2 regions of the Streptomyces sp. S4.7 genome follow, and region 1 is predicted to be linked to the other one. Evidence: predicted binding sites of a transcription regulator. Region 1 holds the regulator's gene; the other holds the start of a gene.
The links. Region 1 encodes HrcA, which represses chaperone genes, less so after heat shock. Its sites were predicted from a motif close to TTNGCACTCNGNNNNNCNGAGTGCNAA; they were not measured.
Positions count from the first base shown of each region.

Region 2: groES (co-chaperone GroES) is a predicted target of HrcA. The motif match lies at 10,379-10,405, and genes of this name have one in related genera.

Region 1 covers NZ_CP048397.1:2,186,240-2,200,751, reverse strand. The annotation lists gene lepA (translation elongation factor 4) at 1-1,446, shown strand, start outside; gene SSPS47_RS09710 (long-chain fatty acid--CoA ligase) at 1,726-3,615, shown strand; gene SSPS47_RS09705 (response regulator) at 3,667-4,338, opposite strand; gene SSPS47_RS09700 (SpoIIE family protein phosphatase) at 4,654-6,741, shown strand; gene hemW (radical SAM family heme chaperone HemW) at 6,782-8,014, shown strand; gene SSPS47_RS09690 (DUF3097 domain-containing protein) at 8,357-9,181, opposite strand; gene SSPS47_RS09685 (MBL fold metallo-hydrolase) at 9,238-9,957, opposite strand; gene hrcA (heat-inducible transcriptional repressor HrcA) at 10,123-11,139, shown strand; gene dnaJ (molecular chaperone DnaJ) at 11,140-12,273, shown strand; gene SSPS47_RS09670 (nitronate monooxygenase) at 12,397-13,470, shown strand; gene SSPS47_RS09665 (16S rRNA (uracil(1498)-N(3))-methyltransferase) at 13,467-14,207, shown strand; gene SSPS47_RS09660 (histidine triad nucleotide-binding protein) at 14,308-14,512, shown strand, end outside.
Region 2 covers NZ_CP048397.1:4,640,372-4,654,883, reverse strand. The annotation lists gene SSPS47_RS20965 (GuaB3 family IMP dehydrogenase-related protein) at 1-115, opposite strand, end outside; gene guaB (IMP dehydrogenase) at 211-1,713, opposite strand; gene SSPS47_RS20955 (sigma-70 family RNA polymerase sigma factor) at 1,865-2,440, opposite strand; gene SSPS47_RS20950 (response regulator transcription factor) at 2,744-3,355, opposite strand; gene SSPS47_RS20945 (WhiB family transcriptional regulator) at 3,819-4,142, shown strand; gene SSPS47_RS20940 (LysR family transcriptional regulator) at 4,242-5,138, opposite strand; gene SSPS47_RS20935 (MOSC domain-containing protein) at 5,233-5,952, shown strand; gene SSPS47_RS20930 (SDR family oxidoreductase) at 6,135-6,938, shown strand; gene SSPS47_RS20925 (hydroxyacid dehydrogenase) at 7,051-8,085, shown strand; gene groL (chaperonin GroEL) at 8,194-9,819, opposite strand; gene groES (co-chaperone GroES) at 9,921-10,229, opposite strand; gene SSPS47_RS20910 (polysaccharide deacetylase family protein) at 10,465-11,520, opposite strand; gene SSPS47_RS20905 (class I SAM-dependent methyltransferase) at 11,611-12,873, shown strand; gene SSPS47_RS20900 (Tox-REase-5 domain-containing protein) at 13,151-14,512, shown strand, end outside.

The DNA.
Region 1 (14,512 bases):
AACGACCTCACCATCGTCCCGGTGCTCAACAAGATCGACCTGCCGGCCGCGCAGCCCGAGAAGTTCTCCGAGGAGCTGGCGAACCTGATCGGCTGCCAGCCCGAGGACGTCCTGAAGGTCTCCGCGAAGACCGGTGTCGGCGTGGACGTGCTGCTCGACCGGGTCGTCAAGGACGTGCCCCCGCCGGTCGGAGTCGCGGACGCCCCGGCGCGCGCGATGATCTTCGACTCGGTGTACGACTCCTACCGGGGCGTCGTCACGTACGTCCGTGTCATCGACGGCCAGCTCAACAGGCGCGAGCGCATCCGGATGATGTCGACCGGCGCCACCCACGAACTGCTGGAGATCGGCGTCTCCTCGCCCGAGATGACCCCGGCGGACGGGCTCGGCGTCGGCGAGGTCGGCTACCTCATCACCGGGGTGAAGGACGTCCGGCAGTCCAAGGTCGGTGACACGATCACCTCGTTCAGCAAGGGCGCGACCGAGCCGCTGGGCGGCTACAAGGACCCCAAGCCGATGGTGTTCTCCGGTCTCTATCCGCTGGACGGCTCGGACTACCCCGAGCTGCGCGACGCCCTCGACAAGCTCCAGCTCAACGACGCGGCGCTGGTCTACGAGCCGGAGACCTCCGCGGCCCTCGGCTTCGGCTTCCGCGTCGGCTTCCTCGGGCTGCTGCACCTCGACGTGATCCGGGAGCGGCTGGAGCGTGAGTTCAACCTCGACCTGATCGCGACCGCGCCGAACGTGGTCTACCGGGTGGAGATGGAGGACGGCAAGGAGCACATCGTCACCAACCCGAGCGAGTTCCCCGAGGGGAAGATCGACTCGGTGCACGAGCCCGTCGTGCGGGCCACGATCCTGGCGCCCAGCGAGTTCATCGGCTCGATCATGGAGCTGTGCCAGACCCGCCGCGGCACGCTCCTCGGCATGGACTACCTCTCCGCCGACCGGGTCGAGATCCGCTACACGCTGCCGCTCGCCGAGATCGTCTTCGACTTCTTCGACCAGCTGAAGTCCAAGACCCGCGGTTACGCGTCGCTGGACTACGAGCCCACCGGCGAGCAGAGCGCCCAGCTCGTCAAGGTCGACATCCTGCTGCACGGCGACAAGGTCGACGCGTTCTCCGCCATCACGCACCGGGACCAGGCGTACGCGTACGGCGTACGGCTCGTCGCCAAGCTCCGGGAGCTCATCCCGCGCCAGGCCTTCGAGGTGCCCATCCAGGCGGCCATCGGCTCCCGGGTCATCGCCCGCGAGACGATCCGCGCCATCCGTAAGGACGTCCTCGCCAAGTGCTACGGCGGTGACATCTCCCGGAAGCGCAAGCTGCTGGAGAAGCAGAAGGAGGGCAAGAAGCGGATGAAGATGGTCGGCAGCGTGGAGGTCCCGCAGGAGGCGTTCATCGCGGTGCTCTCCAGCGACGAGTCGTCGAGCAAGAAGAAGTGACCGAAGGACCGAAGGCGTGACCCGTCAGCGGTGACACGGTGACACTCGGCGGTGACCGGTAAGCGGTGACCGAGAAGCGACTCGCGAGTAGGCCGGTCGGGCCCGTGCGCTCAGGCGCCGGGCCCGACCGGCATCCAAGGGTCCGGTTCGTTATGAAGCGGCTGCACGCGTCCTCTTACGCACCGGGCGGGTGCACTCTAGTCTGATCACTGCTCGATGGTTACTCACCAGTTAAACAACAAACCAGTCGCGCAAGCTTTGCGGGGCCCGGAGGACGTCGTGAGCGACACAAAGACCTTGATCGAGAACCGGCCGCCGTCGGTGGCGGCCCTCTTCATTGAGCGCGTGGCGGCGACGCCGGACGCCGAGGCCTACCGCTACCCCGTTCCTCCCGCCTCGGGCGAGGGCCCCGACGACTGGGAGTCCCTGAGCTGGGGCCAGGCCGCGGTGCGCGTGTACGCGATGGCGGCCGGTCTGATCGCGCTCGGCGTGCGGGCCGAGGAGCGCGTCGCACTCGCCGCCGCCACCCGCGTCGAGTGGATCCTCGCCGACCTCGGCGTGATGTGCGCGGGCGCCGCGACCACGACGGTCTACCCCTCGACGAACGCCGAGGAGTGCGCGTACATCCTCGCCGACTCCGGGAGCCGCGTCCTCATCGCCGAGGACGCCGCCCAGCTCGCCAAGGCGCGTGAGCGGCGGGCCGAGCTCCCCGAGCTCGCGCACGTCGTGGTGATCGAGACGGCCGACGCGAAGCCCGCCGAGGGCGACCCGGACGGCTGGGTGCTCTCGCTCGCCGAGCTGGAGGAGCGCGGGACGAAGTATCTGGAGGAGCACCCCGGGGTCGTCAAGGAGCGGGTCGGCGCGATCACGGCGGAACAGCTCGCCACCCTCATCTACACCTCCGGCACCACGGGCTGTCCCAAGGGTGTGCGGCTGCCGCACGACAACTGGTCGTACATGGCGAAAGCGATCGCGGCCACCGGGCTCATCACCAAGGACGACGTGCAGTACCTCTGGCTGCCGCTCGCGCACGTCTTCGGCAAGGTGCTCACCTCCGGCCAGATCGAGGTCGGCCATGTCACCGCCGTCGACGGGCGTGTCGACAAGATCATCGAGAATCTGCCGGTGGTGCGGCCCAGCTACATGGCGGCGGTGCCCCGCATCTTCGAGAAGGTCTACAACGGCGTCGCGGCCAAGGCGCGTGCGGGCGGCGCCGCGAAGTACAAGATCTTCCAGTGGGCCGCCGGTGTCTCGCGCGAGTACGCCAAGGTCAGCCAGGACAACTTCCGCCACACCGGCACCGCTTCGGTGCCCTTCGCGCTCGGCGCCAAGCACACCGTCGCCGACAAGCTCGTCTTCGCCAAGCTCCGCGAGGCGTTCGGCGGACAGCTGCGCGCCGCGATCTCCGGATCCGCCGCGCTCGCGCCCGACATCGGCTTCTTCTTCGCCGGCGCCGGGATCCACATCCTGGAGGGCTACGGCCTGACGGAGTCGAGCGCGGCGAGCTTCGTCAACCCGGGCGAGGCGTACCGCACCGGCACCGTCGGCAAGCCGCTGCCCGGCACCGAGGTCCGCATCGCCGACGACGGCGAGATCATGCTGCGCGGCCCCGGCATCATGGACGGCTACCACGGGCTGCCCGAGAAGACCGCCGAAGTCCTCGAATCCGACGGCTGGTTCCACACCGGCGACATCGGCGAGCTGTCGGTCGACGGCTATCTGCGGATCACCGACCGCAAGAAGGACCTGATCAAGACCTCCGGCGGCAAGTACATCGCGCCGGCCGAGGTCGAGGGCCAGTTCAAGGCGGTGTGTCCGTACGTCTCGAACATCCTGGTGCACGGCGCCGACCGCAACTTCTGCACCGCGCTCATCTCGCTGGACGAAGCCGCCCTGCTCGGCTGGGCGGCCGAGAACGGTATGGAGGGCGCGTCGTACGCCGACGTCGTCGCCTCACCGCGGACCCAGGAGCTCGTCGACGGCTATGTGACGCAGCTCAACGAGGGGCTCCAGCGCTGGCAGACGATCAGGAAGTTCCGGCTGCTGCCGCGCGACCTGGACATCGAGCACGGCGAGCTGACGCCGAGCCTGAAGCTCAAGCGGCCCGTCGTGGAGCGCGAGTACAAGTACCTGCTGGACGAGATGTACGCCGGAGCGCGGGAGGCGTAGAGGCGTCTACGCGTCGTACATGAGTACGCGGGCGGGGTTGGCGGCCGGGGACTACGGCTGAGGGCTCCGTCCGCGTCGTAATTCCCGCAGTATGTTGTCCAGTCCCGCCACATGACCGCGCAGCGCCGCCAACTCGCCGGGCCCGCGCAGGGTGTTCGCGTCACCACCGTCGCCGTCACCGTCCGCAGCGATGTCGCCGCCGGGTTCACCGAGCAGGGACCCGATCGCGGAGAGCCGGTGGGCCATCTCCGCGAGCTGTACGTGATCGCGCGCGAGCAGGGCCTCCAACTGGCGGTTCTTGCGGTGCAGTTCGAGGAAGACGGTCGCCTTGGCGCGCAGCACCCAGGGATCGAACGGCTTCGGGATGAAGTCGGCGGCCCCCCTCGCGTAGCCGCGGAACGTGAAGCCGCTGTCGAGGTCGCTCCCGGTCAGGAAGATGATCGGGACGTCCTTGGCCTGATCGAGGCGCTTGATGCCGGCGGCGGTGTCGAAGCCGTCCATGCCCGGCATCCGAACGTCCAGCAGGACCAGGGCGAACCGCTCGCGGCGCAGGGCCCGTATCGCCTCCTCGCCCGAACGGGCCCGTACCAGCGGCACGTTGAGCGATGCCAGCACCGCTTCCAGGGCGAGGAGGTTCTCCTCCATGTCGTCGACGAGGAGGATGCCCGCGCGGTCGGTGACCGGTGTGTCGGCGGGCGGTCCGGTGGGTATCGGGTTGCTCATCGTGGGTGGCGTCCGAGTGCGTGATGGCCGGGTGCGGGGAATCCGGGTGGGTGTGAGCTGGGGGTGCGGCGGCCGGGAAGTGCGTCCGGGCTCCGTTCTTCGTTCACTTCTTCGCCCGTTTTCGATGACTCGACGCTTATGGGCACGCTCAGTCTGTCACTCTGTCCGGGTGGTAAGCGGCGCAATGCAAGAAACGACCAGGAGCCGCACGTGGGGCCTATAGGGGACTGTTGGAACGCGGACGATCCGGAAGCATCGAATCCGGCTCGGAACCGGGCGTTCCGGAACGACGAGCGACGCACGGCACGCACCAGCCTGCCGGGGAACCCGCTCGCCCCGTCCGCCGCGCGCCGTTTCGTGCGCGCGGCGCTCGCCGAGTGGACCAGCCTCGGGCTGCTCGCCACCTGCGCCCTGTGCCAGGGCGACGAGGCGTGCCCGCCGGGCGGGCACAGCACCGACGGGCTGGCCGACGACGCGGTGCTGATCGTCGACGAACTGGTCACCAACGCGGTCGTGCACGCGGGCACCAACGTGGAACTGCTCTGCCGCCTCGAAGCACCGCGGGAGCTGTACGACGAGAGACCCGAGGACGCGTCCGGGCCGGGCGCCGGGTCCGGCGAGGAGAGTACGGCCGAGCGGGAGCCCGCCGCGCTCGTCATCGAGGTGTCCGACCACCACCCCGCCCGCTCGGTGCGCAGCGACGCGCACGGCCCGGCGGGCGGCGGCTCCCCCGACTACGGCCGGGGCCTCCAGCTCATCGCCGCCCTCACGGAGCGCTGGGGCATCACCTACCGCACCGGCCTCAAGACCGTCTGGGCCCGCCTCCCGCTCGACGGGCCGACCGCCGAGGAACCGGCGGGCAGTGGCGCCGACGGAGCCGCGGGAGTCAACGGAGCCGTCGGCGAACCCGCCCTCCGGCGCGGTCTGCGCGCCGCCGAGATCCTCGCCCCCGCACCCCGCGGAACGGCGCGCGAGGACCCGGACTGGATCAGCCGGGGCGCCCTCTCCTTCCTCGCCGAGGCCTCCGACCTGCTGGCCGGACAGCTCGACGAGGACCTGGTCGCAGCCCTCGCCGGTCAGCTGCTGGTGCCCCGCCTCGCCGACTGGTGCGCGATCTGGCTCGACGGCGAGGGCGAGGGCCACGGCAGGGCGGGCGCAGCACCGCGACTGGCCCGCGTCTGGCACGCCGACGAGTCCCGCATCGAGATACTGCGCGCCCTCCTGGAGAAGGAGCCGCCCCGGCTGCTCGACACCCAGGACACGACGGGCTCGGGCCCTGGGCGGAACGTTCCTGTACCCGTCCCCTGGCCCGGCTCGGGCCAGACCGGCGCGCACGACGGCGCCGCGGTCTCCTGCCGGCTCGTCGCGGGCGACCGCCACCTCGGCACCCTGGTCCTCGGACGGCGGCGGCTCGCCCGGATGCCCGACGAAGTGATCGCGCTCATCGAGGACTTCGCCCGCCGGGTCGGCCTCGCGATCGGCGCCGCCCGCCGCTACACCCGGCAGGCCACCATCAGCCGGATCCTGCAGCGCGGTCTGCTGCCCAGCCAGGTCGCCCGGATCCCGGGCGTCGAGAGCCACCTCGTGTACGAGCCCGCCGACGACGGAGTGGTCGGCGGCGACTTCTACGACGTCTTCCCCGCGCCGCCCGGCGGTCGCTGGTGCTTCATGCTCGGCGACGTCCAGGGCAGCGGCCCGGAGGCCGCCGTCGTCACCGGACTGGCCCGACCCTGGCTGCGGCTCCTCGCCCGCGAGGGGTACGGCGTCGGCGAAGTCCTCGACCGGCTCAACCGGCTCCTGCTGGACGACGCGATGGAGGCCGCCGAGGCCGCCGCGCTGATGGTCGCCGTCGCCGGCGGCCAGGACCTCTCCGGCGGCGAGAGCGGTCTCCCCGGCCTCAGCGACCTGGGCCCGCTCGGTGACATCCGCGACATCAAGAGCCTCGACGACGGCCGGGGCGGCGGGCTCGCCGACGGCGGCCAGTCCCGCTTCCTCTCCCTGCTCTACGGCCAGCTGGAGCCGCTCCCCGGCACCGGCGGCGGCGCCCGCTGCACACTCGCGAGCGCCGGCCACCCGCTGCCGCTGCTGCTGCGCCCCGACGGGACGGTACGGGTCGCCGCCGAGCCGCAACTGCTCCTCGGGGTCGACGAGCACGTCGCCTACGAGAGCCTCAGCTTCGACCTGGCGTCGGGGGACACGCTCCTGTGCGTCACCGACGGCGTCACCGAGCGCCGCTCCGGGCGGCTGCTCCTGGACGACGACGACGGCCTCGCCGCGATCCTGGCGGGCTGCGCGGGACTGAGCGCGCAGGGTGTCGCCGAGCGGATCAGACGCGCCGTGCACGACTTCGACCCGAGCCCGCCCTCGGACGACCTGGCGATGCTGGTGCTGCGCGCGGTGTAGGGCGCGCCGGCGCACCCGCGAGGTGCGGGACACTGGGGGCATGCCTTCCGCCCTGCCCGACGGTGACCCCATGCCCGATTCCGGCGCGCTGCCCCCGCACGCCCTTCAGGGCGCGGCCGACCGGCCGCTCGGGTTCTATCTCCACGTGCCGTACTGCGCCACCCGCTGCGGCTACTGCGACTTCAACACCTACACGGCGACCGAGCTGCGCGGCTCGGGCGGCGTGCTGGCCTCGCGCGACAACTACGCCGACACCCTGACCGACGAGGTCCGGCTCGCCCGGAAGGTCCTCGGCGACGACCCCAGGCCCGTCCGTACGGTCTTCGTCGGCGGCGGTACGCCCACGCTGCTGGCCGCGTCCGACCTCGTGCGGATGCTGGGCGCCGTACGCGAGGAGTTCGGGCTCGCCGACGACGCCGAGGTCACCACCGAGGCGAACCCGGAGTCCGTCGACCCGGCGTACCTCGCGGAGCTGCGCGAAGGCGGCTTCAACCGCGTCTCCTTCGGCATGCAGAGCGCCCGGCAGCACGTCCTGAAGGTGCTCGACCGCACGCACACCCCCGGGCGGCCCGAGGCGTGCGTGGCGGAGGCCCGCGCGGCCGGGTTCGACCATGTGAACCTCGACCTGATCTACGGCACACCCGGCGAGAGCGACGACGACTGGCGCGCCTCGCTCGCGGCGGCGGTGGGCGCCGGGCCCGACCACATCTCGGCGTACGCGCTGATCGTCGAGGAGGGCACGGGGCTGGCCCGGCGCATCCGGCGCGGCGAGGTTCCCATGACCGACGACGACGAGCACGCCGACCGCTATCTGATCGCGGACGAGACACTGGGGGCCGCCGGGTTCTCCTGGTACGAGGTGTCCAACTGGGCCACCACCGACGCCGGGCGCTGTCTGCACAACGAGCTGTACTGGCGCGGCGCGGACTGGTGGGGCGCGGGACCGGGCGCCCACAGCCACGTCGGCGGGGTCCGGTGGTGGAACGTGAAGCACCCCGGCGCGTACGCGGCGGCGCTGGCGGAGGGGCGGTCTCCGGGGGCGGGCCGGGAGGTCCTCACGGCGGAGGACCGGCGCGTCGAGCGGATCCTGCTGGAACTGCGGCTGTCGGACGGCGTGGAGCTGTCACTGCTGCGGCCGGCCGGTCTGGCGGCGGCGGGGCGGGCACGGTCCGAGGGTCTGCTGGAGGCGGGCCCGTACGGGGAGGGGCGGGCGGTGCTGACGCTGCGGGGGCGGTTGCTGGCGGATGCGGTGGTGCGGGGGCTGGTGGACTGAGGTTGCCCCTGCGGGCCGGGTTCGTCCTCAGTCGCCGGCCGGGCTTGATGGTTGCGGTTGTCGGTGGCGGTCGGGGGGCGGGGCCCTTCCGGGGCGCGGTGTCCGGGGTCTTGGTTGCGGTTGTCGGTCCCGGTCGGGGGGCGGGGTCTCCGGAGGGGTATGTCCGGACGGCGTGATTTACGGCGCGTGAGAATGCCGGTTCCCCTGAGACCAACGAGCCTTGCGCGCGCCGTAAATCACGCCGTCCGGGCATGACCCCGGAGCGGCACCCGGCCACCGGCCCGCACCAACCGAGCCCGGCCGGCGATTGAGGCCAGAACGGCCCGCACCGCGCGGACCCGGTCAGCCCACACCCGGCTCCGTGACGAAGTCGATCAGTTCCTCCACCCGCCCCAGCAACGCCGGCTCCAGGTCCCTGTACGACCGCACCGAGGCCAGGATCCGCTGCCACGCCGCACCGGTGTTTTCCGGCCAGCCCAGCTCGCGGCACACCCCCGTCTTCCAGTCCTGGCCCCGAGGGATCGTCGGCCACGCCGGGATGCCGACCGACGACGGCTTCACCGCCTGCCAGACGTCGATGTACGGGTGGCCCACGATCAGGACGTCGTCCCCCGTGACCTGCTCCGCGAGGCGGGACTCCTTCGAGCCGGGCACCAGGTGGTCGACCAGCACACCGAGGCGCGCGTCCGCCGCCGGGCCGAACTCCGCGACGATCGCCGGGAGATCGTCGATGCCCTCCAGGTACTCCACCACCACGCCCTCGATCCGCAGGTCGTCGCCCCAGACCCGCTCGACCAGCTCCGCGTCGTGCCGCCCCTCGACGTAGATGCGTCCCGCACGGGCCACCCGGGCGCGCGCCCCCGGGACGGCGACCGAGCCGGAGGCCGTGCGGGTGGGGCGGGCGGGGCCGCCGGCGGTGGGGCGGACCAGCGTGACGACCCGGCCTTCGAGCATGAATCCGCGCTCCACCAGCGGGAACACCCGGTGTTTGCCGAAGCGGTCCTCCAGGGTGACCGTCGGCCCCTCGGCGGTCTTCTCGCAGCGGATCACCGCGCCGCAGAAGCCCGTCGACACCTCCTCGACCACCAGATCCGGTTCGGCGGGCACCTCGGGCACCGGATTCGAACGCTTCCAGGGCGGGGTCAGATCGGGGCTGTAACTGCGCATCCGCCGACGATATCGGGGCCCCGCGCCACCCCGTGCGGGAACTCGCGGCCGACCGGTCACGCCGTGCCGAAACGCGCCGCCAGTTCGTCGCGCTGCGCCCGCACGAACGCCGCGTCGACGGCGGCACCGTGGCCGGGAACGTACAGCGCGTCGTCGCCGCCCAGCGCCAGCAGCCGGTCCAGCGCGGCCGGCCAGCGTGCCGGGACCGCGTCGTCGCCGGCCTGTGGTTCGCCCGACTCCTCGACCAGGTCACCGCAGAAGACGACCTCGCGTTCGCCGGGGACGAGCAGCGCGAGATCGTGGCCGGAGTGCCCCGGTCCGATATTGGCGAGAAGTACCTGCCGCCCGCCGAGATCGAGCGTCGACTCGCCGGACACCGCGTGCTGCGGCGCGACCAGTACGTCCACGGCCTCCGCGGCGTCGGCGACGTCCACCCCGTGCCGTACGGCGGAGGCGCGCAGGCTCTCGCGGTCGCGCGGGAGCAGCTCCGCCAGGCCGACCGCGCCGTACACCCGCGCACCGGAGAAGGCCGCGGTCCCCAGGACATGGTCGAAGTGGGGATGGCTGAGCGCGATGTGCGTCACGCGCCGACCGCACAGCGCCTGCGCCTGGGCGCGGATCTCGGCGCCCTCACGGAGCGTCGAGCCCGTGTCGTACAGGAGTACGGCGTCCTCACCCACGACCAGCCCGACCGTCGCATCCCAGCCAGGGAGCCTGCGTCTGCCGACTCCCGGTGCGATGCCTTCCCAGCCGTGCTCTTCCCAACGGACGTTCATACGACGACGCTATCGGTGGGGACGGCGGTGCCGCGCGCGGTAGCGTGACCGGTCGGCCTTGCTAGGGGCGTACCTCACGGCCGTACACTGGCCCGGGGAATGCTGGCACTCCAACGCACCGAGTGCCAAGCCGGATCCGAGGAACCAGAGCTGGAGGTGTGCGCGATGCTGAGCGAACGCAGGCTTGAGGTGCTGCGCGCCATCGTCCAGGACTATGTCGGCACTGAGGAGCCCGTCGGCTCCAAGGCGCTGACCGAGCGGCACAAGCTCGGTGTCTCCCCGGCCACTGTCCGTAACGACATGGCCGTCCTGGAGGACGAGGGCTTCATCGCCCAGCCCCACACGAGTGCGGGGCGTATTCCGACGGACAAGGGCTACCGGCTCTTCGTCGACCGGCTGGCGGGCGTCAAGCCCCTGTCGGCGCCGGAGCGCAGGGCCATCCAGAACTTTCTCGACAGCGCCGTCGATCTGGACGACGTGGTGGGCCGTACGGTGCGGCTGCTCGCGCAGCTGACCCGGCAGGTCGCGGTCGTGCAGTACCCCTCGCTGACGCGCTCGACGGTGCGGCACGTGGAGCTGCTCTCGCTGGCCCCCGCGCGGCTGATGCTGGTCCTGATCACCGACACCGGCCGGGTCGAGCAGCGCATGATCGACTGCCCGGTGCCGTTCGGGGACACGTCGCTGGCGGACCTGCGGGCCAGGCTCAACGCCCGGGTCGTCGGCCGCCGGTTCTCGGACGTGCCGCTGCTGGTGCAGGAGCTGCCCGAGTCCTTCGACCTGGAGGACCGGGGCACGGTGACCACGGTCCTGGCGACGCTGCTGGAGACGCTGGTCGAGGAGACCGAGGAGCGGCTGATGATCGGCGGCACCGCCAATCTGACGCGCTTCGGGCACGACTTCCCCCTGACGATCCGGCCGGTGCTGGAGGCACTTGAGGAGCAGGTCGTGCTCCTCAGGCTGCTCGGCGAGGCCGAGGACTCGGGCATGACCGTACGAATCGGGCACGAGAACGCCCACGAGGGCCTCAACTCCACGTCCGTCGTCGCGGTCGGCTACGGTTCGGGCGACGAGGCAGTCGCCAAACTCGGCGTGGTCGGACCGACCCGCATGGACTACCCCGGAACGATGGGAGCGGTACGCGCAGTGGCACGTTACGTCGGACAGATCCTGGCGGAGTCGTAAGTGGCCACGGACTACTACGCCGTACTCGGCGTACGCCGCGACGCGTCCCAGGACGAGATCAAGAAGGCATTCCGCAGGCTCGCCCGCGAGCTGCACCCGGATGTCAATCCCGATCCCAAGACGCAGGAGCGCTTCAAGGAGATCAACGCCGCCTACGAGGTGTTGTCGGACCCGCAGAAGAAGCAGGTCTACGACCTCGGCGGCGACCCGCTCTCGCAGGCGGGCGGCGGCGCGGGCGGATTCGGGGCCGGTGGCTTCGGCAACTTCTCCGACATCATGGACGCGTTCTTCGGGACGTCGCAGCAGCGTGGCCCGAGGTCGCGGACGCGGCGCGGCCAGGACGCGATGATCCGGCTGGAGATCGACCTCAACGAGGCGGCCTTCGGCACCACCAAGGACATCCAGGTCGACACGGCGGTCGTCTGTACGACCTGCTCGGGCGAGGGCGCCGCACCCGGCACCTCCGCGCAGACCTGCGACATGTGCCGCGGTCGCGGCGAGGTCTCGCAGGTCACGCGGTCCTTCCTGGGCCAGGTCATGACATCGCGGCCGTGTCCGCAGTGCCAGGGCTTCGGTACGGTCGTGCCGACCCCCTGCCCCGAGTGCGCCGGCGACGGCCGCATCCGCTCGCGCCGCACGCTCACGGTCAAGATCCCGGCGGGTGTCGACAACGGCACCCGCATCCAGCTCTCCGGTGAGGGCGAGGTCGGCCCCGGCGGCGGGCCGGCGGGCGATCTGTACGTCGAGATCCACGAATCGCCGCACGCGGTGTTCCAGCGTCGCGGCGACGATCTGCACTGCACGGTGACCATCCCGATGACGGCGGCGGCGCTGGGCACCCAGTGTCCGCTGGAGACACTGGACGGCGTCGAGGACATCGACGTCCGGCCGGGCACCCAGTCGGGCCAGTCGATCCCGCTCCACGGCCGCGGCATCACGCATCTGCGCGGGGGCGGCCGGGGCGACCTGATCGTCCATGTCGAGGTCATGACCCCGTCGAAACTCGACCCGGAGCAGGAGCGGTTGCTGCGCGAGCTGGCGAAGCTCAGGGGCGAGGAACGGCCCACCGGCCAGTTTCAACCGGGTCAACAGGGGCTTTTCTCAAGGCTGAAGGACGCGTTCAACGGCCGTTAGGGCCCGGTCCGGCCGAATCGGCGGGCGTTGCGCCCCCGATCGCCGGACGGACCGCGCATGCGGTCCGTCCGGCGATCGCGGTCCGCATTCGGCACCCCACCGGCGGCATGGCACGATGCGTGCATGTCCTCCGTGTTGACCGACATCTGCCGGTATCCGATCGTGCAGGCCCCCATGGCCGGCGGCGCGTCCTGCCCGCGGTTGGTCGCGGCCGTCGGTGACGCCGGAGGGCTCGGATTCCTCGCCGCCGGGTACAAGACCGCCGACGGTATGTACCAGGAGGTCAAACAGCTCCGGGGACTCAGCGGCAGCGCCTTCGGGATCAATCTGTTCATGCCGCAGCCGCACCACGACGACCACGCCGCCGTGGAGGTCTACCGCGATCAGCTCGCCGGTGAGGCGACCTGGTACGAGACGCCCCTCGGCGACCCCGAGGCGGGCCGTGACGACGGGTACGAGGCCAAGCTCGCGATACTCCTCGACGACCCCGTCCCTGTGGTGTCGTTCACCTTCGGCTGCCCCACGCCCACCACGCTCGACGCCTTCACCCGCGTCGGCACCCTCACCGTCGTCACGGTGACCACGCCCGAGGAGGCCCAGACCGCCGAGTGGTCCGGCGCCGACGTCGTCTGCGTCCAGGGCATCGAGGCAGGCGGCCACCAGGGCACGCACCGCGACGACCCCGCGACCGACGGCGCGGGCCTCGGGCTGCTGTCGCTCGTCACACAGGTACGCGACTCCGTGACGCTGCCGGTCATCGCGGCCGGCGGGCTCATGCGCGGCGGCCAGATCGCCGCCGTACTCGCCGCGGGCGCCGACGCCGCCCAGTTCGGCACCGCCTTCCTCGTCTGCCCGGAGTCCGGTGCCCACGCCCTCCACAAGCGCGCCATGACCGATCCGCTGTTCACCCGGACCGAGCTCACCCGCGCCTTCTCCGGCCGGCCCGCGCGGGGTCTCGTCAACCGCTTCATGCGCGAACACGGCCCCTACGCCCCGCCCGCGTACCCCGCGGTGCACCACCTCACCGCCGGGCTGCGCAAGGCCGCCGCCAAGGTCGGCGACCCCCAGGGCATGGCCCTGTGGGCCGGCCAGGGCCACCGGATGGCCCGCGATCTGCCCGCCGGGCGGCTCGTCGAGGTCCTCGCCGACGAACTCGAAGCCGCCCGCGCCTCGTTGACCCCGGGAAACACCTCATGACCGCACCTGTCTTCGTCGTCGACACCGCCGAGACCCTGCGGCCCGGCACCGTCACGCTGGACGGCCCCGAGGGCCGCCACGCGGTCTCCGTAAGGAGGCTGCGCGTCGGTGAGGAGGTCGTCCTGACCGACGGCGCCGGGACCGGCGCACACGGGACGGTCGCGGCCGTCCACGGCAAGGACCGGCTGGAGGTGGCCGTCACCGGCGTACGGACCGAGGACCGGCACGCGCCGCGCATCACCGTCGTGCAGGCCCTGCCCAAGGGCGACCGGGGCGAGGTGTCCGTCGAGACGATGACCGAGACCGGCGTCGACGCGATCGTGCCCTGGCAGGCCGCCCGCTGCATCACCCAGTGGAGGGGCGAGCGGGGCGCGAAGGCCCTGGCCAAGTGGCGCGCCACCGCCCGCGAGGCGGGCAAGCAGTCCCGCAGGCTCCGCTTCCCCGAGGTCGCGGAGGCGGTGTCCTCCAAAGAGGTCGCGGTCCTCCTCGGGGCCGCCGACTTCGCCGCCGTCCTGCACGAGGACGGCAGCGAACCGCTGGCCACCGCCGAACTCCCGGACGCCGGAAGCATCGTGCTGGTCGTCGGACCCGAGGGCGGCGTCTCCCCGGACGAGTTGGCGCTGTTCGCGAACGCCGGGGCCGCCCCGTACCGGCTCGGCCGCACCGTACTGCGCACCTCCACCGCCGGCACGGCCGCCTGCGCGCTGCTCCTGGGCCGCACCGGCCGCTGGTCCTGATCGCCGGGCGGACACCTCCCGGCGCCGACGGGCGGATAGCATGCCTCCGTACGGAAGCGACCAGGCACGACCGGCCGACCGACGCGAGGAGACCCGGACCATGGCGGGAGAACGACAGGCCGACTGCCTGTTCTGCAAGATCGTCGCCGGGGAGGTGCCCGCCACCGTCGTGCGTGAGACGGACACCACCATGGCCTTCAGGGACATTAACCCGCAGGCCCCCACCCATGTGCTGGTGATCCCCAAGGTCCACTACCCGGACGCGGCGTCGCTCGCAGCCGCCGAGCCGCAGATCGCCGCCGACA
Region 2 (14,512 bases), 2.5 Mb from region 1:
AGGCGATCGAGACCTCCTTCGGGTCGCGGGTGCGCCGGCTGGGGACGACGGCGATGTCGTCGAAGGCGTACGCGCGGCGTCCGCGCTTGCCGCGGCCGATCTCGATCTCAGTCACGATGTGGGGCCTTTCCTCTGCGTCAGCCGTCCCAGTATCCCCGACACACCGATGCCGCCGGTGAGTGGCTGGCCACCGGCGGCATCGGGAGGGGTTCAGTGCTGGTTGTAGTTCGGTGCCTCGACCGTCATCTGGATGTCGTGCGGGTGGCTCTCCTTGAGACCGGCCGCGGTGATCCGGACGAACCGTCCCTTGCGCTCCATCTCGTCGATGGAGGCCGCGCCCACATAGCCCATCGTCTGCCGCAGCCCGCCGATCAGCTGGTGCAGTACGGCGCCGAGCGGGCCCCGGTAGGGGACCTGGCCCTCGATGCCCTCGGGCACGAGCTTGTCGTCGGAGGAGACGTCCGACTGGAAGTAACGGTCCTTGGAGTACGAGCGGGCCTGGCCACGCGACTGCATCGCGCCGAGCGAGCCCATGCCGCGGTACGACTTGAACTGCTTGCCGTTGATGAACTGCAGCTCGCCCGGGGACTCCTCGCACCCCGCGAGCAGGCTGCCGAGCATGACGGTGCTGGCGCCGGCGGCGAGCGCCTTGCCGATGTCGCCCGAATACTGGAGGCCGCCGTCGCCGATGACCGGGACCCCGGCGGCGAGAGCGACGGTCGCCGCCTCGTAGATCGCCGTGACCTGCGGGACTCCGATACCGGCCACCACGCGCGTGGTGCAGATGGAGCCGGGGCCGACACCCACCTTGACGCCGTCGACACCGGCGTCGATGAGCGCCTTGGCGCCGTCGCTGGTGGCGATGTTGCCGCCGATGACATCCACGGCGACGCTCGACTTGATCTTGGACATCCAGCTGAGCGCGTTGCTGTTGTGGCCGTGCGAGGTGTCGACGACGAGGAAGTCGACCCCGGCCTCGGCCAGCGCCTGGGCGCGCTCCAGCGCCTCCTGGCTCGCTCCCACCGCGGCGCCGACGAGCAGCCGGCCCTCGGCGTCCTTCGCGGCGTTCGGGTACTTCTCCGCCTTGACGAAGTCCTTGACGGTGATGAGGCCCTTGAGGATGCCCGCGTCGTCGACCAGCGGCAGCTTCTCGATCTTGTGGCGGCGCAGCAGCTCCATGGCGTCCACGCCGGAGATGCCGACCTTGCCGGTGACCAGCGGCATCGGCGTCATGACCTCGCGCACCTGGCGCGAGCGGTCCGACTCGAAGGCCATGTCACGGTTGGTGACGATGCCGAGGAGCTTGCCCGAGCGGTCGGTGACCGGGACGCCGCTGATGCGGAACTTCGCGCACAGCTGGTCCGCCTCGCCGAGCGTGGCGTCCGGGAGGACCGTGATCGGGTCGCTGACCATGCCGGACTCGGAGCGCTTCACGAGGTCGACCTGGTTGGCCTGGTCGGCGATGGAGAGGTTGCGGTGCAGCACACCGACACCGCCCTGGCGGGCCATCGCGATGGCCATGCGTGCCTCGGTGACCTTGTCCATCGCCGCCGAGAGCAGCGGGATGTTCACGCGCACGTTCCGGGAGACCCGGGACGCGGTGTCGACCTGGTTGGGCAGCACCTCCGAGGCGCCCGGCAGCAGCAGCACGTCGTCGTATGTCAGCCCGAGCGTCGCGAACTTCTCGGGCACTCCGTCGACGTTTGCAGTCATGACACCTTCCCCAGATGGCCTTGATCGGTGCGGATGTCCATGCTAACGGGCGCCGCGGGGGTCTCATTCCACGGTCACCATGATCAGGTTCCGCGGTCGCCGTGATCCGGCCCCGCGGGCGCCGTACTCAGGTGCCCGCCCGGCCGCGCCCTTACTGCTCGGCCAGCGCACGCAGTCTGCTGAGCGCGCGGTGCTGCGCGACCCGTACGGCGCCCGGCGACATCCCCAGCATCTGGCCGGTCTCCTCGGCGGTCAGCCCCACGGCGACCCGCAGCACGAGCAGCTCGCGCTGATTGTCCGGGAGGTTGGCGAGGAGCTTCTTGGCCCATTCGGCGTCGCTGCTGAGCAGTGCGCGCTCCTCCGGACCGAGGGAGTCGTCGGGCCGCTCGGGCATCTCGTCCGAGGGCACGGCCGTCGACCCCGGGTGCCGCATGGCGGCCCGCTGGAGATCGGCGACCTTGTGCGCGGCGATGGCGAAGACGAACGCCTCGAAGGGCCTGCCGGTGTCCTTGTAGCGCGGCAGCGCCATCAGGACGGCGACACAGACCTCCTGCGCGAGATCCTCGGTGAAGTGCCGGGCGTCACCGGGCAGTCGGTTCAGCCGGGTGCGGCAGTAGCGCAGCGCGAGAGGGTGCACATGAGCCAGGAGATCGTGCGTGGCCCGCCCGTCGCCCTCGACGGCACGGTGAACGAGCGCACCGATCACCGTGGTCTCGTCATCGCGCATCGGACCATGGTGCCTCGGCCTCTGCGGATCCGTGGCACCGCGTTCATAGTTGTGCACCGAAGCGTTATGAGTAGGTGCGGAGGAACCCATCTCCTGCGCCCTCCCCTTCCGCTCGCCCGACTCGTCCCCGAGGAACTCCACAACTCAAGGATGCGGCATCGGGCGGGAAACTGTGGCGTGCGGGCACCGATGGCCCTCTCCGCCGCCCCGCCCACCGCACGGCGGACGGGGTTCCGCGACTCTCCGGACGAGTTGTCCGCACCCCTGCGACCAGGCGTCTTCAACTCCGGTCGGCGGCCGGACCTAGCGGACCAGGCCCCAGCGGAATCCGAGAGCCACGGCGTGCGCACGGTCCGAGGCGCCGAGCTTTTTGAACAGCCGGCGGGCATGGGTCTTGACCGTGTCCTCCGAGAGGAAGAGCTCGCGCCCGATCTCCGCGTTGGACCGGCCGTGGCTCATGCCTTCGAGGACCTGGATCTCGCGGGCCGTGAGCGTGGGCGCGGCGCCCATCTCGGCCGACCTGAGCCGGCGCGGGGCGAGCCGCCATGTCGGATCGGCGAGCGCCTGGGTGACGGTCGCGCGCAACTCCGCGCGGGACGCGTCCTTGTGCAGATAGCCGCGGGCACCGGCGGCGACCGCGAGCGCGACACCGTCCAGGTCCTCGGCGACCGTGAGCATGATGATCCGGGCGCCCGGATCGGCGGACAGCAGTCGGCGGACGGTCTCGACGCCGCCCAGACCGGGCATGCGTACGTCCATCAGAATCAGGTCCGAGCGGTCGGCGCCCCAGCGGCGGAGAACTTCCTCACCGTTGGCCGCGGTCGTCACGCGCTCGACACCTGGCACGGTCGCAACCGCGCGGCGCAGCGCCTCTCGGGCAAGCGGGGAGTCGTCGCAGACGAGGACGGATGTCATGGCCGCCCTCCGCAGCTGATGCGCGTCACGTTGAGCCTCCAGGCTGAGTACATGTGGTCACCTGTGCGATTGACGCCATCGGACATGTGCCCGATCGCTTCTTCCTTCAACCGCCTCGACCACTCAACGACGGTCACTCGAAAGAGTTACGGGTCCGGAATCGCCTTCGGCACTCTACGTGAGGACGCGCACACAGAGCAGAGCCTCGCAGGTCACACCTCGATCACTCTGCGCTATGCCCCATTTAGCTCTATTTCTTACCTTTTCTTGGTGTCTATGGCTAGATTCGCAATGAGTCATATTTACATCTACTTACACAGGAGATGTACGGTCGTGGGCACGACGTGTTCAGCACGTCGGGCTCGTATCCGGCGCGCCAGGGCGTTCTCAGGCCCTGACCTGACCAGGAAGACAGGGCCGAGCGGCCCGTATCCGCCTCCACGGATTCAAGGGGACATGAGCAATGGCAGATTTCTCCCGGCTTCCCGGACCGAACGCAGATCTGTGGGACTGGCAGCTCCTCGCGGCCTGTCGTGGCGTCGACAGCTCGCTGTTCTTTCACCCGGAGGGAGAACGCGGCGCGGCACGCAGCGCCCGCGAGACCTCGGCCAAGGAGGTCTGCATGAGATGCCCGGTACGCGCGCAGTGCGCGGCTCACGCCATGGCGGTGCGGGAGCCGTACGGCGTGTGGGGCGGGCTGACCGAGGACGAACGCGAGGAGCTGATGGGGCGTGCCCGCACCCGGCTGATCGCGACCTCGGGGGCGAACGGCCCGGGTCGCGCCTGACCCGCCGCAGAATCGATGCAGAAACGTTCCTGCACTCCTTGCGGGAGCCCGGCGGGACCTCGGCGGGACCCCGGCACGGGCGCCGCCCGACGGGCCGCGTCAGCGTGACGCGGCCCGTTCCAATTGGTCCAGCGTCGCCGCCACCGCCGGGACCCGCGCCAGATCGGGCAGGGTGAGCGCGACGACCTCGCGCCGTACGGCGGGCTCGACGGTGACCGTCCGGGCGCCCTTCGGCAGCACCGACTCCAGGGCCAGCTCCGGCAGGAAGGCGACCCCGAGTCCCGCCCCGACGAGGCCGATCACGGCCGGGTAGTCGTCCGTCGCGAAATCGATGCGCGGGGTGAAGCCCGCCTTCTCGCAGGCATCCACCAGTTGGTGACGGCAGCGCGGACAGCCCGCGATCCACGCCTCGTCGGCGAGGTCACCGATCGCGACGGAGCCGGTCCCGGCCAGCCGGTGCCCCGCGGGGAGCAGTCCCACCAGCCGGTCGGTGAGCAGCGGCCGTACGACCAGGTCGTCCCACTCCTCGGCGCCCCCGGTGGAGTCGTAGCGGAAGGCGAGCGCCATGTCGCAGTCGCCGTCGCGCAGCATCTCGACGGAGCGGGGCGGTTCGGCGTCGACGAGCGAGACGCGGATGCCCGGGTGGGCGGCGCGCAGGGCGGCCAGCGCGGTGGGGACGAGGGTGGAGCTGCCGCTGGGGAACGAGACCAGCCGCACCCGCCCGGCGCGCAGGCCCGCGATGGCCGCGACCTCCTCCTCGGCGGCGGTGAGCCCCGACAGGATGCCTGTCGCGTGGCGTACGAGCGCTTCGCCGGCCTGGGTGAGGCGCATCGTGCGGCCGGTTCTGATCAGCAGGGTCGTACCGACCGACCCTTCGAGGACCTTCATCTGCTGGCTGACGGCCGGCTGGGTGCACCCCAGCTCGCGGGCGGCGGCGGAGAACGAGCCGGTGGCGGCGACGGCGCGCAGGACACGGAGGTGACGGGCTTCGATCACTCCCCAAATATAAGGGAGACTTGGAGATATCAGGTAATTTGGGGTGGAGCATTTGAGAGGCGCGGCGCGGGGGCGGGGAGTTAGCGTGCCGGTCATGAAGCTTCTGACCGTGAATGTGGGGCGGCCCAGGGCCGTCGGGTACACGGACGCGCCGGGCGGCGCGACCGGCATCGACAAGCGGCCGGTGGACGGCCCGGTCGCGGTGCGCGATCCCGGCCGGAAGGGCACCGGCGCCAGCGGGGTCGTCGGGGACACGGTGTGCGATCTGCGCCATCACGGCGGCAGCGACCAGGCGGTGTACGCCTACGCGCGGGAGGATCTCGACTTCTGGGAGCGGGAGTTGGGGCGTCCGCTGGCCAACGGCTCCTTCGGCGAGAACCTCACGACGTCGGGGATCGATCTGAACGGGACGAAGATCGGGGAGCGTTGGCGGGTCGGCCCGGACCTGGTGCTGGAGGCGACGAGCGGCCGGATCCCGTGCCGTACGTTCGGGGGCTTCCTCGGTGAGAAGGGCTGGGTCAGACGCTTCACCCGGCAGGGCGTCACCGGCGCGTACTTCCGGGTCGTCGTGCCCGGCGAGATCCGCGCGGGCGACGCGATCGAGATCGTGCACCGGCCGGACCACGACGTGACGGTGGCGCTCGCCTTCCGGGCGGCGACGACCGAGCGCGAACTGCTGCCGCGGGTGCTGGCCGCCGGAGAGGCCCTGCACACCGAGGAGTTGAGGATCGCGCGGGAGTACGTGGCCAAGTACGGCGACGCCCGCGTCGGCGCGGACACCGCCGACGTCGGCCAGGGCCTGTCTGCGAAGTAGCGCAGTCCGCCCGCAGGGCGGGACCCGCGGCCGGGCGGGACTTCGCAGACAGGCCCTGGGGCGGATCCCCGGAAACGGGACCGTACCGGCAACTCCCCTGCGGTCGGCGTGCGATGCGGTACGTGCTTCCGATGCTCGGACGGTCGCTCGCACCGGTCCTGCGACCGTCTAACGTGCGCCCTATGACGACTGCTTTGATTACGGGCGCGACAGCGGGGATCGGCGCCGCCTTCGCCCGGCGGCTCGCCGCGGGCGGTACTTCCCAGTCCGGCGGGGTGGGAAGCGGCCACAACCTGGTACTTGTCGCCCGCGACACCGAGCGCCTGCGGCGCCAGGCCACCGAACTCCACGATCTGCACGGCATCGAGGCGGAGGTGCTGACCGCCGACCTCGCCACGGACAAGGGGATCGAGGCGGTCGAGAAGCGTCTCGGCGACCGCAAGCACCCCATCGATCTGCTGGTCAACAACGCGGGTTTCGGGAACAAGGGCCGGTTCCTCGACGTCTCGATGGCCGACGAGCTGACCATGCTGAAGGTGCACTGCGAGGCGGTGCTGCGGCTGACGTCGGCCGCCGTGACCGGGATGAAGGAGCGCGGGCGCGGTGGTGTGGTGAACGTGTCGTCGGTGGCCGCGTTCGTACCGCGCGGGACCTACGGCGCGTCGAAGGCGTGGGTCGTGCAGTTCACCCAGGGGGCCGCACGGGATCTGACGGGGACCGGGGTGCGGCTGATGGCGCTCTGCCCCGGCTTCACACGGACGGAGTTCCACGACCGGGCCGGGATGGGGACGGACAACATCCCCAACTGGATGTGGCTGGACGCAGACAAGCTGGTGACCGCCGCGCTGTCCGACCTGACGCGCGGCAAGACGGTGTCCGTGCCCGATCCGCGCTACAAGGCGCTGATGAGCGCGGTCAAGCTCACGCCGCGCGGGCTGCTCGGCGGGCTCACGTCGAAGACGGGGCGGAAGTACGGCCCGCAGTAGCCGGGCGGGAGCTCCGCTCCTGCCACCCTCGGGGCGTGCAGCGTCGAATAGCGTCACCCGTGACGCGTGACACGACCTGTGCGGACGACCCACGAGGAGACCGACTTCCACCATGCACGACGCCACTGACAATCGGCCGTCCGCGCTGCTCTCGATGAGTCCGGGCATCGCGGAACGGCTGTTCTCCCCCGCTCGTCTCACCCGGCTGACCGCTCTCGTACGGACCGATCCGGACCTCGTCGCGCACACCCTGACCGGTCCCGGTCTCGACCCCGCCGTCGCCGCCGCGCTCGCGGACGCCGAACTGCTGATCACCTGCTGGGGCGCGCCCCCGCTCACCGCGGAGGTGCTGGCCGCCGCGCCCCGGTTGCGCGCGGTGGTGCACGCCGCGGGCACCGTCAAGCACCATGTCACGGACGCCTGTTGGGAACGGGGCATCACGGTCGCCTCGGCGGCGGCGGCCAACGCCCACCCCGTCGCGGAGTACACGCTGGCCGCGATCCTCTTCGCGGGCAAGGGAGTCCTCGGCTCGGCGCACCGCTACCGGGAACTGCGCGGGGCGCACGACTGGCACCGGGAGCTGGGCGGGGCGGGCAACTACCGCCGTACGGTCGGCATCGTCGGCGCGTCCCGGATCGGGCGCCGGGTGATCGAACTGCTGCGGCCGTTCGACCTCGACGTGCTGCTGTACGACCCGTACGTGTCCGCCGACGGGGCGGCGGCGCTCGGCGTCGAACCGGTGCCGCTGATTGAGCTGTGCGCACGGGCCCACGTGGTGTCCGTCCACGCGCCGCAGGTCCCGGCCACCCGCCATATGATCGGCGCCGCGCAGCTCGCGGCGATGCCGGACGGGGCGACGCTCATCAACACCGCGCGCGGCTCGCTGATCGACGAGGACGCGCTGCTGCCGCATCTGGTCTCCGGCCGGCTGAACGCGGTGCTGGATGTGACGGACCCCGAACTGCCGCCGCCCGCCTCGCCGTTGTACGACCTGCCGAACGTGCTGCTGACACCGCACGTCGCGGGCTCGCTGGGCGGTGAGATCCACCGGATGACGGATCAGGCGCTGGACGAGGTGGAGCGGTACGTGAAGGGGCTGCCGTTCGAGGATCCCGTACACCCGTCGTCGCTGCCGCACTCGGCGTAGCGGGAAGGCGGCCTCCCGGGGCGGAACGCGCCGAGGCCCGGCTCCCCCGAAGGGGCGCCGGGCCTCGGTCGCGTACCGCGTGCGTGCCCTGCCGGTGACCGGTGAAGGTCAGTGGCTGTGGCCGTGGCCGCCGTGACCGGCGTCGGCCTCTTCCTCGGCCGGCTTCTCGACGACCAGGGTCTCGGTCGTGAGGAGCAGCGCGGCGATGGAAGCGGCGTTCTCCAGCGCGGAGCGGGTGACCTTGACCGGGTCGATGACGCCGGCCTTCACCAGGTCGACGTACTCGCCGGTCGAGGCGTTGAAGCCGTGACCCTTGTCGAGTTCGGCGACCTTCGCGGTGATGACGTAGCCCTCGAGGCCGGCGTTCTCGGCGATCCAGCGCAGCGGCTCGACCACGGCGCGGCGGACGACCGCGACACCGGTGGCCTCGTCGCCCGACTTGCCCAGGCCGTCCTCCAGCACCTTGGCGGCGTGCACCAGGGCGGAGCCACCACCGGAGACGATGCCCTCCTCGACCGCGGCGCGGGTCGCGGAGATGGCGTCCTCCAGACGGTGCTTCTTCTCCTTGAGCTCCACCTCGGTGGCGGCGCCGACCTTGATCACGCACACGCCGCCGGCCAGCTTCGCGAGGCGCTCCTGGAGCTTCTCGCGGTCCCAGTCGGAGTCCGTGGACTCGATCTCGGCCTTGATCTGGTTGACACGGCCCGTGACCTCGGTGCTGTCGCCACCGCCGTCGACGATGGTCGTGTCGTCCTTGGAGACGGTGACGCGGCGGGCGGAGCCCAGTACGTCGAGACCGGCCTGGTCGAGCTTGAGGCCGACCTCCTCGGCGATGACGGTCGCGCCCGTGAGGGTGGCGATGTCGCCGAGCATGGCCTTGCGGCGGTCACCGAAGCCGGGGGCCTTCACGGCGACGGCGTTGAACGTGCCGCGGATCTTGTTGACGACGAGCGTGGAGAGCGCCTCGCCCTCGACGTCCTCGGCGATGATCAGCAGCGGCCGGGAGCCGCCCGCCTGGATGACCTTCTCCAGCAGCGGGAGCAGGTCCTGGATGGAGCCGATCTTGCCCTGGTTGATCAGGATGTACGGGTCGTCGAGGACGGCCTCCATACGCTCCTGGTCGGTCACCATGTACGGCGAGAGGTAGCCCTTGTCGAAGGCCATGCCCTCGGTGAACTCCAGCTCCAGGCCGAAGGTGTTGGACTCCTCGACGGTGATGACACCGTCCTTGCCGACCTTGTCCATCGCCTCGGCGATGAGCTCGCCGACCTGCGAGTCCTGGGCGGAGAGCCCGGCGACGGCGGCGATGTCGGACTTGTCGTCGATCGGGCGGGCCGTGTCCAGGAGCTCCTTGGAGACGGCGGCGACGGCTGCGTCGATGCCCTTCTTCAGGGCGGCCGGGGAGGCGCCGGCGGCGACGTTGCGCAGGCCCTCGCGGACCAGCGCCTGGGCCAGCACGGTGGCGGTGGTGGTGCCGTCACCCGCGATGTCGTTGGTCTTGGTCGCCACCTCCTTCACGAGCTGGGCGCCGAGGTTCTCGTACGGGTCGTCGAGCTCGACCTCGCGGGCGATCGTGACGCCGTCGTTGGTGATGGTGGGGGCGCCGAACTTCTTGTCGATGACGACGTTGCGGCCCTTGGGGCCGATCGTCACCTTCACCGTGTCGGCAAGCTTGTTGACGCCGCGCTCAAGGGCGCGACGGGCGTCCTCGTCGAACTTCAGGATCTTCGCCATGGGAGCTTTCTCTTGTCCTCTCGAACGAACAACGAACTACGCCCCGGACCGCCCGGCGATGCGGGGGCCAGGGGCGCAGTTTCACAGCGGGACTGTGAGGATTACTTCTCGATGATCGCGAGCACGTCGCGAGCCGAGAGGACGAGGTACTCCTCGCCGCTGTACTTCACCTCAGTGCCGCCGTACTTGCTGTACAGAACGACGTCGCCGACGGAAACGTCGAGCGGAAGCCGCTCGCCGTTCTCGAAGCGACCCGGACCGACGGCCAGGACGACGCCCTCCTGGGGCTTCTCCTTGGCAGTGTCCGGAATAACCAGGCCAGAGGCCGTGGTCTGCTCTGCGTCGAGCGGCTGGACCACAATGCGGTCCTCGAGCGGCTTGATGGCAACCTTGGTGCTGGCGGTCGTCACGATCCGACCTCCCCCTTCGGAGATCTCACGGGGTTAACTGTCTGGGTCGCGTGACCGGGCTCGATCCGTCGTCGCGGGTGCCGGACCTGTCCTGTCACGCACTTGGCACTCTCCAGTGGGGAGTGCCAGACATGACACTATGGCCGCGATTAGCACTCGGTCAAGCTGAGTGCCAGTCGAGGCCCGGCGGCGGCGCGATCGGGTGGCCGCTTCCTACGCGATCGGGTGACCGTTTCTAGACGTAGTCCTCCAGCTTCGCGACCGCGTAACCCTTGTCCGTGACCGTCTTCATGACGTGCCGGATCATGTCGGGCATCGAGCCCTTCCACTCGTCCTTGCCGCGGAAATGTGTGAGAACGATGTCGCCGGGGTGCAGGTCCCGGTCCCGTTCGCGCCACTCCATGTGGTCGGGGAACGCCTCGGACGACCACAGCGGCACCGCCTTGACGCCGCAGGACTTGGCGGCGCGGAGGGTGCCGGCGTTGTAGTTGCCGTACGGCGGCCGGAACAGCTCGGGCCGCTTTCCGTACCGCTTCTTGATCTTCTCCTGCTGCCCGCAGATCTCCCGCTTCTGCTTCTCGTAGGAGAGTCCGGGGAGGTAGGGGTGGGTGAGGGTGTGGTTGTGCAGGGAGACACCGCGGGCCTGCATCTTCTTGAAGTAGGCGTAGTCGTCGTTGATGACGTAGTCACTGAGGAAGGCGCTGTACGGGATCTTCAACTCGGTCATCATGCGCAGCAGTTCGGGGTCCTTCTCCGCGCCGTCGTCGATCGTCAGGAAGACGACCTTCTGTTTCGTCGGGACGCTGGTGAAGACCGGCGGGAGGGTCGCGCCGCCCGTGACCTCGAAGCCCTTGCGCGTGGTGATCCTCGGCTTCACCGCGGGCGGTGGGGGCGCGGCGAGCGGGGTCTTGGCGAGTTTCCACTTCCTGGCGGCCACGGCACGGCGCGCCTGGGCCTTGGCGACGGCGGCCTCGGCCTTCTTCGCGGCGTCGGCCTTCTTCGCGTCGGCCTTCTTCGCGTCCGCCTTCTTCGCGGCGTCCGCCTTCTTCGCGGCGTCGGGGCCCGCCCGGCCCGGCGTCGCGGTGGCGGATTCGACGGGTCCGCCGCCTCCGCCACCGCCGTCCCCGCTCCGACCGCCGCGGTCTCCGCCGCCCCGGTCACCGGACTCTCCCGCGCATGCGGAGCCGAGCGCGGCGATCAGGAGCACGGCGACGACCGGGCGCGCCCGTCTGCCGGGGTGACCTTTTCGCCGCTCTGCGACCTTTTCTTCGTTTTGTCGTACTAGTTGCATGGCGCCGCATCCTGTCAGCGCGAGCTCCACGCGCCCGGCCGACACCGCCGGTGAGCGCCGACGGTCCCCCGCCTGGCCCACAATGGCCCGGTGACCGACCGCACCGACCGCACCCCCTCCCCCGCACCGTCGCCCGCCCCGCTGCTCTCCGAGGAGGGCCAGGCCCTGCTCGCCGCCCTCCGCGACCACGACCCGGCGCAGGAGCTGGCCCTGGCGACCCGGCTGCGCCGCGACCACCCCGCCGAACTGGTCTCCGCGGCCCTCGCGCAGGCCCGGCTGCGACAGCGGGCGGTCGCCAAGTTCGGCGAACGGGACGCGTACCGCATGTACTTCACGCCGCACGGCGTCGAGCAGGCCACCCGCACCTCGGTCGCCGCCCACCGGGCCGGCCGGTTCCGGGACATCGGCCTCCGGGGCGGCGGCCCGGCGCGGATCACCGACCTGTGCTGCGGCGTCGGCGGCGACGCCATCGAGCTGGCCCGCGCGGGGTTCGCCGTGACAGCGGTCGACCGTGACCCCGTGACCTGCGAGATCGCCGCGCTCAACGTCCGCACGCTGGCACCGGACGCCCCGCCCGCGACAGTCGTACGCGCGGACGTCACGACATACGACCTGGCCGCCGCGCCGGCCCCCGACGCCCTCTTCATCGACCCGGCCAGACGCGGCGGCCGGGGGCGGATCTTCGATCCGGAGGCGTACTCGCCGCCGCTGTCCTGGGCGGTCGAGGCAGTACGCACGGTCGGCGCCGGCGGCATCAAGATCGCGCCCGGCATCCCGCACGAGCTGGTCCCCGACGACTTCGAGGCCGAGTGGATCTCCGACAGCGGCGATGTCAAGGAGGCGGTGCTCTGGCACCACGCGACCGGTCCCGGACCGGGTCCGGGGTCCGGCGCGGGTGCGATCACGCCCGGCGCCCGGCGCGCCACGCTTCTCCCCGCCGGCCTCACCCTGACCGGCCGCGGACTGCCCGACCCACCGGTCAGAGAGGTCGGCCGCTATCTGTACGAGCCGGACGGCGCCGTCATCCGCGCCCATCTGGTCGCCGAGGTCGCCGACGAGCTGGACGGCGGGCTGATCGACGAGACCATCGCGTACATCACGGCGGACGGACGGCGTCCGACGCCGTACGCGACGGCGTACGAGATCACCGACGAGCTGCCCTTCAACCTCAAGCGGCTCAAGGCCCTGCTCCGTGAGCGCGGCGTCGGCATCCTCACGGTCAAGAAGCGCGGCTCGCCCGTCGAACCGGAGGAGCTGCGGCGGCGGATGAAGCTCCAGGGGCGGGAATCGGCCACGGTCTTCCTGACCCGGGTCGTGGGCGCGCCCACGATGCTGCTCGGCCGTCCGGCCTGAGCCACCCCGATCCCGGCCATTGCTCGCGAATCACCCTGCCACGGTGCGTATTTGGGACGATTTTGGGTCCTGGACCCCTGCCTTCTGGCGTGTTCCCGTCATAAGCTCCGCCGTCGGGGCGGTTTGACGCGTACCGCCGGAACGCCGCGTGTCGCGAGGGTGGTTGGGGCGAGAGATGGCTTCTTACGGGGGTTCACCGGCATACGACGGCGCATGGACGCCGCCCGATCCCTCCGGGCGGCGTGAGATGCCTCAACTGCTCCTTGTCGCCCGGTGGTTGGTTTACACACTCTTCGGCTTCACCGTGCTGGGCGGAATCGGCCTGCTCCTCTCGGCCGCCGCGGCGGACGCGGTGGACGCCGAACTCATCGGTCTGACCGTGTGGGCGGCGGCGCCCGGCACCGTGGGATGGCTGCTGTCCCGGCGGCTGTGGACCGGCGGTGTGCGGGAGTGGCGGGCCCTGATCGCCGTACAGGCGTGGCTGGTTCTGGGCGGCATCTCCAACATCACCGAGGGCTCCTTCCAGGGCTTCACCCAACTCGTGCTGCCGGTGCTGATCCTGGTCTTTCTGTGGCACCCCGGAAGCCGGGAGTGGCTGCGGCTCGAACCCGAACGGCGGGCGGAGCACCGGTCGTTCTCGTTGGCCCGGTTCATCAGGTGGCGGAGCGACGGGGGCCAGACGGCGCTCGAATACCTCGGGCTGTTCGTCCTCGTGGCCGCGATCATCGTCGGGCTCACCGCGAGCGGCGTCGGCGGGCAGATGTCCGACGGCCTCCGGTCCGCGGTCTGTTCGATCACCGGCGCGGCGTGCCCGGCCGGCGACGGCGACTCCGTCGAGGCGGGCGACGGCCGGGACGGCGCCGACGGCAGCCCGGCCGACCCTGGCGATCCCGGGGACCCCGGCGGTTCGCGGAACGACAACGGCGGCACCGTCCCCGTCGGCGTCGAGACCGACGAGGACCGCAACGAGGCCGCGGCCGACGAGCCCGGCTGGGAGGGCGACGAGGCCGCGGCCGGCAACGGCGACGACGGCGGGGAGAAGGCCGAGGACTGCGGAGGCTGGGGCTTCTTCTCCTGCGCCGCCGACCGTGGCGGCCAGGTCGTCAAGGGCCTGTTCGTGGACGGCGTCTGGGGAGACGTCACGGGCGTCTGGGACCTCGTCACCGACCCGGGAGGCACCTGGGACGGCCTCAAGGAGTACGGCAGCAGCCTGGGCGACAAATGGTCAGAGGACTCCAAGGACGCCGGTGACAAGTGGGCGAAGGGCGACCACCTCGACGCCCTGACCGACTGGGGCGGCGCGTCCGTCAACACGGTCGTCACGGCGGGCGACGACATGTTCGTCGGCGACGAGGTCCGCGACCGGTGGAACAACGGCGAGAAGACCCGGGCGGTCACCGACGTCGTGTGGAACGTCGGGTCGATCTTCATCCCCGGCTACAACGCGGCGAAGGTCGGCGGGAAGCTCGGGAAGGTCGGCAAGCTGGGCAAGCTCGGGAAACTGGGCAGGTCGGCCGACAAGGCTCGCGAGGCCGCCGACCGCGCCCGCAAGGCCGCGGAGAAGGGCGACGTCAAGGCCGCCGACGACGCGGCGAAGGAGGCGCAGAAGCACGCCGACGACGCCGAGAAGGAGCTGGCG